Regions from separate parts of the Glycomyces sp. NPDC050141 genome, predicted to be linked through region 2. Evidence: riboswitches for the same ligand, from Rfam matches in the RefSeq annotation. Region 2 holds a riboswitch; the other holds the start of a gene.
What was found. Region 2 has a riboswitch for cyclic di-AMP ahead of ACZ60M_RS20820 (C40 family peptidase). Riboswitches for the same ligand answer to the same signal wherever they lie in the genome.
Positions count from the first base shown of each region.

Region 1: it holds a riboswitch for cyclic di-AMP, as region 2 does, so the genes downstream of both, ACZ60M_RS09565 (C40 family peptidase) here and ACZ60M_RS20820 (C40 family peptidase) in region 2, are expected to answer to the same signal.

Region 1 covers NZ_JBVJHZ010000011.1:116,412-119,800, forward strand. The annotation lists gene ACZ60M_RS09560 (beta-N-acetylhexosaminidase) at 1-108, shown strand, start outside; gene ACZ60M_RS09565 (C40 family peptidase) at 312-1,250, opposite strand; cyclic di-AMP (ydaO/yuaA leader) riboswitch at 1,259-1,411, opposite strand; gene ACZ60M_RS09570 (metal-sensitive transcriptional regulator) at 1,667-2,020, shown strand; gene ACZ60M_RS09575 (heavy-metal-associated domain-containing protein) at 2,017-2,262, shown strand; gene ACZ60M_RS09580 (hypothetical protein) at 2,354-2,554, shown strand; gene ACZ60M_RS09585 (sugar ABC transporter permease) at 2,717-3,389, opposite strand, start outside.
Region 2 covers NZ_JBVJHZ010000041.1:4,358-7,746, forward strand. The annotation lists gene ACZ60M_RS20805 (heparinase II/III domain-containing protein) at 1-209, opposite strand, end outside; gene ACZ60M_RS20810 (MerR family transcriptional regulator) at 306-968, shown strand; gene ACZ60M_RS20815 (spermidine synthase) at 965-1,786, shown strand; cyclic di-AMP (ydaO/yuaA leader) riboswitch at 2,124-2,290, shown strand; gene ACZ60M_RS20820 (C40 family peptidase) at 2,298-3,275, shown strand; gene ACZ60M_RS20825 (sigma-70 family RNA polymerase sigma factor) at 3,341-3,389, opposite strand, start outside.

The DNA.
Region 1 (3,389 bases), on a different contig from region 2:
ATGGGCATCGGCTACCGCCCGCTCGAGGGCGCGAAGCCGTGGCAGCGCGGCGGCACGGGCCGCTACCGCCGCTTCGACTGGGAGTTCACCGCACCCGAGGTTGAATAGGGCCGAATAGTCTTGGTGTGAAACGAAACCCGTGCGGGCCGCCTCGGCGGCCCGCACGGGTTTCTCTACTATGAAATCAGTCCCCGACGGCGGTATCGGCGCATTGCGGGTCAGCAGCAGGGTCAGCAATCGGGACCGCCGGTGCCGCCGCCGGGGAGTCTGCGTCCCGGGCCCCGCCGGGCCCGGGAGAGCTCGCTTCCCCGCTAAGGGCGCCCGTACCCGTCGATGCCCATGATGTCGATGTCGGCGATCTTCACAACGGTGGTCGAGTTGGGGGCGTGGATGATCTGGCCGTCGCCGATGTAGATGGCGACGTGGCTCAGGCCGTTGTAGAAGACGAGGTCGCCTTCCTGGAGCTCGTCGCGGGAGATCCGCGCGGTCTCGTCCCACTGCATCTCGGTGTTGTGCGAGAGGGAGACCCCGACCGCGCCCCACGCGCCCTGGGTGAGGCCGGAGCAGTCCCACTCGTCGGGGCCGGAGGCGCCGTACACGTACTGGTCGCCGAGCTGGTCGTAGGCGAAGTCGACGACGCCGGAGGAGCCGGTGTAGTCGCCCCAGTCGGGCTCGGGGTTCTCCTCGGCGTATGCGTCGTCGTACTCGTCCTCGAGGTCGGCGATCTCGGCCTCGATCTCGTCCTGCTGCTTCTCGATGTCCCCGAGGATCTCGTCGGCGCTGGCCTTGAGCGTCTCGAGCTCCGTCTTGCGGGTCTCGAGCTCCTGGACCTGGGTCAGGTTCGCCTGCAGCGCTTCGTTCTCGGCCGCGGTGAGGTTGTCGAGGTACATGAGGCGGTCGGCGAAGTCGGTGGGGTCGCCCGCGAGCACGGAGTTGACCATCGCGAAGTCGCCGGCGGTGTACGCCGAGGCGGCGTACTCGGCGAGGGCCTCGTTCGCTTCGGCGGTGGACGCTTCGAGTTCGGGCAGCTGGGCCTCGATCTCGGCGATGAGCCGGTTGGCGTCGTCGAGCTCTTCGCGCTTGGCGTTGTAGTCCTCGATGACCTTCTCGAGCTCGGAGTGGCGCTTGTCGATCTCGGCCTGGATCTCCTCGCTCGTCTGCGCGTTCGCCGTAGAGGTCGTGAACAGCGAGGCGCTCACGGGGATCAGTGCTGCGGCCATGACGGCGGCAGTGATTCGCCGGGTACGCACCAGGGAGGCGCTCCTTCCTTTGGCCGCCTACCGGGTTAGCTGTCGGGTTCGGGCGGAAGGAAGGGTCGCCCTACGCGCCCGGGGACGCGATTCACCCCGTCGGCCCTGCGTTCGATGCCGACTGCTGGTTCCCCGGTTCAGTGGAACAGTGCCAATTACGGTTCGCAAGCTTCACCGTGACTGGTGCCCCTCCGACTCGGCGGTGCCGCTCGGCGGGTGCGGGGTGCCCCCGAGTTTCCGACGCGACGGGTTCACGTTAGAGGCCCTTGTGGCCCTTGACAAGGGCGGGGGGAGAATTTTTCACACAATGGCACGGAATACTACGGGCCGCTGCACTGAGCTGACGAGCAGTTGCCGAGATACCCCTAAGGGGTATACACTGGCGACCGGAGGACGGCGCACACGAAAGGCGTGACATGGCGAACGACCCGACCGACACCGCGGAGCCGACCGAAGGTGCGCCCGCGCACGACGGCCACGACGGCCACTACTGGTACCACGGCGACAAGGCGGCCCTCACCCGCCGCCTCAAGCGCATCGAAGGCCAGGTCCGGGGCATCCAGCGGATGGTCGAAGACGACCAGTACTGCATCGACATCCTGACCCAGATCTCCGCCTCCACCAAGGGACTCCAGGCCGTCGCGCTCAACCTCCTCGAAGGCCACCTGGCCCACTGCGTCGCGGAGGCGCAGACCTCGGGTGACCCGACCGCCGCCGCAGCCAAGGTCAAAGAGGCCTCGGACGCGGTGGCCCGACTGCTCAGAACCTGAACACCACCGCGCTCAGCGAAGGAGAAGCAATGGAGACCGTGTACGAAGTCAAGGGCATGACCTGCGGCCACTGCGTCGGCAGCGTCACCCAGGAGATCACCGCCCTCCCCGGCGTACAGAACGTCGCCGTCGTCCTCGAGACCGGCAAGGTCACCGTCACCAGCGAGGCGGCCCTCACCGAGGACGCCGTCCGCGAAGCCGTCGACGAGGCCGGATACGAACTCGTCGGCCAGGCTCAATAAGCGTCTGACCAAGGCCCTGAACACCCGTTCACCGGGTGTTCAGGGCCTCGTTATTGCCGCCGCCAGGTGTCCCTCAAGTACAGTCGGGGGCATGGCAGTCTCCGACGACGAGCGCACCGGCTCCGACGACTTGCGCTCTGTAGAGCTCGACGAGGACTTCTCCGTGCTCCCGGACCAGACCTCCGACGACACCGACCGCGGCTGGGGCGAAGCCCCCGCACGCCGCCCCCGGAAGTCCGAGTTCTCCGCCCGCGACCTCGACCTCCTCGCCGAACGCCCCCCGCACTGGTAGCACCCGCTACCCGCAACGCGCACAAAGCAAAAGGCCCGGACCGAGGGGAGGGAGGCTCCCCCTGATCCGGGCCCTTCGTGTTACCTGCCCCGTCTCGGCGACGCTTGCGAGCCGTAAATCGGCTCGGCGGACAGGATTTTGTGTGTCGAGCAGAAAGTCCAACTAGCCCTTCACCGCTCCACCGGTCAGGCCGGAGACGATGTACCGCTGCAGGCTCATGAACACGCCCACCGTGAGCACCGAGGTCAGCAGCGTCCCCGCCGCGAAGATCCCGAAATAGCTCGCCGGGGAGTTGTCCGCCGTCAGCGTCTTCAACCCGACCGCCAGCGTCATCTCCGGCCGGTCGGTCAGGAACAGGCTCGCCAGCACGAAGTCGTTCATCGTGCCCACGAACGCCAGAATCCCCGAGATCGCGATGATCGGCGCCGCCAGCGGCAGGATCATCCCGAAGAAGATCTGCGCGTGCGTCGCACCGTCGATCGTCGCCGCCTCGTCCAGCTCCTTCGGGATCGTGTCGAAGAAGCCCTTCATCAGCCACGTCGAGACGCCCAGCGCCCCGCCCATGTACACCAGCATCAGACCGAGCTTCGTGTTCAACCCGACGATCGGGTAGTACTCGCCGAGACTGCCGAAGATCAGGTACAGCGCCACCACGGCCAGGAACGCCGGGAACATCTGGATCAGCAGCAAGAACAACAGCATCGGGCGGCGGCCCCTGAACCGGAACCGGCTGAACGCATACGCCGCCAGCGACGAGATGAAGATCGAGATGAACGCCGCCGGAACCGCGATCACCAGCGAGTTCATGAACCACGACGCGAACGGCACGTTCTCG
Region 2 (3,389 bases):
ATGTCGGCGACGAGGGTGGAGAGGACGGCGCCGTCGCCGACGAGGGCGAGCGCGGCGAGGTGCCTCCGCCTGGCGAAGTACTGGTTCTCGAAGGGCAGGCGGCGGCCGGTCTCGGCGTAGTCGTCGGCGAGGGCCGGGTCGAAGTCGGGCACGGGAAGCGCGGCGATCGCTCGAAGCTCTTCGAGGAGTTCAGTACGAAGGTCAGTCATCGACCGTCGCCTTTCCAGGTGGGGTGGATCGAAGGCGGGGGTTCCTGCCCGGCTCAACGGTAACGCGGGCGCGCTTTCCGTCATAGACTCCCTCGTATGCGCATTGGGGAGCTGTCGGAGCGGACGGGCGTTCCGGCCGCCACCATCAAGTACTACCTGCGGGAGCACCTGCTCCAGCCCGGGGAGCACGGCGAGGGCAACACCGTCGAGTACGGCCAGGCCCACGTGCACCGGCTGACGCTCATCCGGGCCCTCTCCGAGACCGCCGGACTGTCAGTCGCGCAGATCGGCGAGGTCCTGACCGTGCTTGGGCGCCACCCGGAGTCGGCGTTCCAGGCGCTCGGCGCGACCCTCGCGGCCACGCACCGGGACCCGAAGTTCTCGCTCGCGAGCGAGGGCACCCACGATGCAGCCGAGCGCACCGTGGACCAGCTGCTGAACGAGTACGGCTGGGCCGAGGTGGCGCCGCCGAACTACCGGGACGCGCTGGTCACCGCCCTCTCCGCGTTCTACCGCTTGGGGAACCCGGACCCGCAGGAGGTGCTGGGCCACTACGCGGACGCGGCGGCGGCGCTGGCCTCGGCGGACATGGAGGCGATCGCGGAGGCCACGAAGATCGAGGGCGTGAACGTGGAGCAGGCGGTCGTGGCCACGGTGCTCGGCGAGACGATGTTCGCGGCACTGCGGCGCATCGCGCACGTCGCGGCCTCGGCCAGGACCCAGGCCGGGCAGGGCCCTTCGGGCACAATGGGTCCGTGAACCCGTCCGAGAAGCCCGCCCTCCGCATCGACCGCGACCCCTCACGCCGGAACCTGCTGCACCTCGTCGCCGACGAGGTCGTGCAGGCCACGGTCGACCTCGACGACCCGTCCTATCTGGATGCGGAGTACATGCAGCGGATCGCCTACCTCATCGACGCGATGGAGGAGCCGAAGCGGCCGCTGCGGGCCCTGCACCTGGGCGCGGGCGGGCTCGCGATGGCCCGGTACGTGGCGGCCACCAGGCCCGGCTCGTACCAGCAGGCGGTCGAGACGAACGAGGAGCTCGTGGCGCTCGTGCGGGCCGAGGCGCCGCTGCCGCGCGGCGTGAAGGTGAAGATCCGGCACACCGACGCGCGCGAGGCCGTCGAGTCCGCGCCGGACGCGAGCTACGACCTGATCGTCACCGACGTGTACGCGGGTGCGCGGGTGCCCGCGCACGTCACGAGCACCGAGTTCCTGCAGCAGGCGCGCCGGGTGCTGCGCGCGGGCGGGCACTACGCGGTGAACCTGTGCGACGGCGGCAAGATGCAGTTCCTCAAGCCCGCGCTCGCGGCGATGGGCGCGGTGTGGGAGCACACGGCGGTCATGGCCGAGCCCGCGGTGCTGCGCGGGCGGCGGTTCGGGAACGTGGTCGCGGTGGCCGCCGACGTCGAGCTGCCGGTCGCCGCGCTGCGGCGCCGCTGCGCGGGCGCGGCCTTCCCGTGCCGGGTCCTGGAGGGCACGGAGCTGAAGGAGTACATCGGCGGCGCGCCCCCGGCGACGGACGCGACCGCGATCCAGTCCCCGCCGCCCCCGCGCTCCCTCCGCAGCTTCTGACCGCGCAGCCGCCGCGACCGCGCCCCGGTTCACTGTCGTACCCCGCGGGCATCATCGAAACCGGGGGCGGTTGCGAACCCGAGCTCTCCGCGCCTCCACCCGGCCCATCGCCACGTAGCCCGTTCGGGCAATAAACCCGCTGGATAGTGGCCCTGTCTCCCGGCGCGTCCTCACTGTCCGTTACTGGAGAGCGGCGCGACTCACAGAGGACTTGGCGATTCGGGTCACTGTGCGTTAGCGTCGGCGGCTGTTCCGTTCGGGTCTTCAGGGCTCCCCCAGAGACCCACCCGTCCGGACCTGCCGAGCCGCGCTCGCATGCCGCCCGTTCCTCCCGGTTCCGGGCGATACACCGATGCGCGGGCCGGGGACCCAGCCGTGCCGCACCCCCCAGTCTCCACCCGCGGCACACGGGGTGAATCCCGCTGCAGCGCAGCCGCAGCGGGTAGGGCGCGCTTCCCTGCCCGAACCCGACAGCTAACCCGGTAGGCGGCCGAGGAAGAAAGGCCACCTAGTGGCTCACGCCTGCTCTGAAACCGCATATCGTTCGCGAACCAGCGCCATCATCCGCCGCGTCGCCGTCTACACCGGCGTCACCGTCGCCACTGTCGGGCTCGTGACCGCGTTCGCCGGCACGAACGCCGACGCCGCCGACATCGACTACAGCTCGGCCTCCGCCGCCGAGATCGAGGACTACCTCACCGACCTCGAGACCCAGCGCGACGCCTCCGCCGCCGACCTCACGGACCTCCAGGCCCGCCTGGACGCGGCCCAGGCCGTCATCGACGCCGCCGCCGCCGAGTACGGCACCTCCGACGCGCAGCTCACCGTCGTCACCGCCGCGGTCGAATCCGCCGAGGACGACCTCGACGCGAAGGTCGCCACCCTCGTGGCCTACGCGCAGGAGCAGTCCGACAAGTACGAGGAGGCGCAGGACGCCTCCGAGACCGCCGAAGCGCTCACCGCCGACATCACGGCCGTGCAGAGCGAGATCGCGGACCTCGACAAGCAGATCGACGAGGCCGAGCAGGCCCACGACGAGGCCGAGGACGCCGAAGCCGCCGCTGCCGCCGAGGCCGAGGCCTCCGCTTCCAGCGAGTCCTCCTCTTCCTCCGACTCCGGCTCGACCGCGGCCTACAGCGCCGACGCCGCCACCGCCGCCGTCCAGTTCGCGAAGGACCAGCTCGGCGAGTCCTACGTGTTCGGCGCCGCGGGCCCCGACACCTGGGACTGCTCCGGCCTCATCTCCGGTGCGTACGGCGTCTCCGGCATCTCCCTGACCCACTCCACGTGGACCATGTGGGACGAGACCAGCGCGATCGACGAGAGCGACCTGCAGCCTGGCGACCTGATCTTCTACAACGGCCAGAACCACGTCGCCATGTACATCGGCGACGGCGAGGTCATCCACGCCCCCAAGCCCGGCGACGTCGTGAAGATCACGAAGCTGGAGTACATGGGCATGTCCGTCGACGGCTACCGCCGCGTCTGACGCACCGAGCACGACGAAAGGGCCGGGGCTTTCGCCCCGGCCCTTTCGCTATGCGGTCCTAGTGCTTACGCCGCTTCAGCCATGACCTGGTCGTTGGCCAGCTCCTTGAGGCGG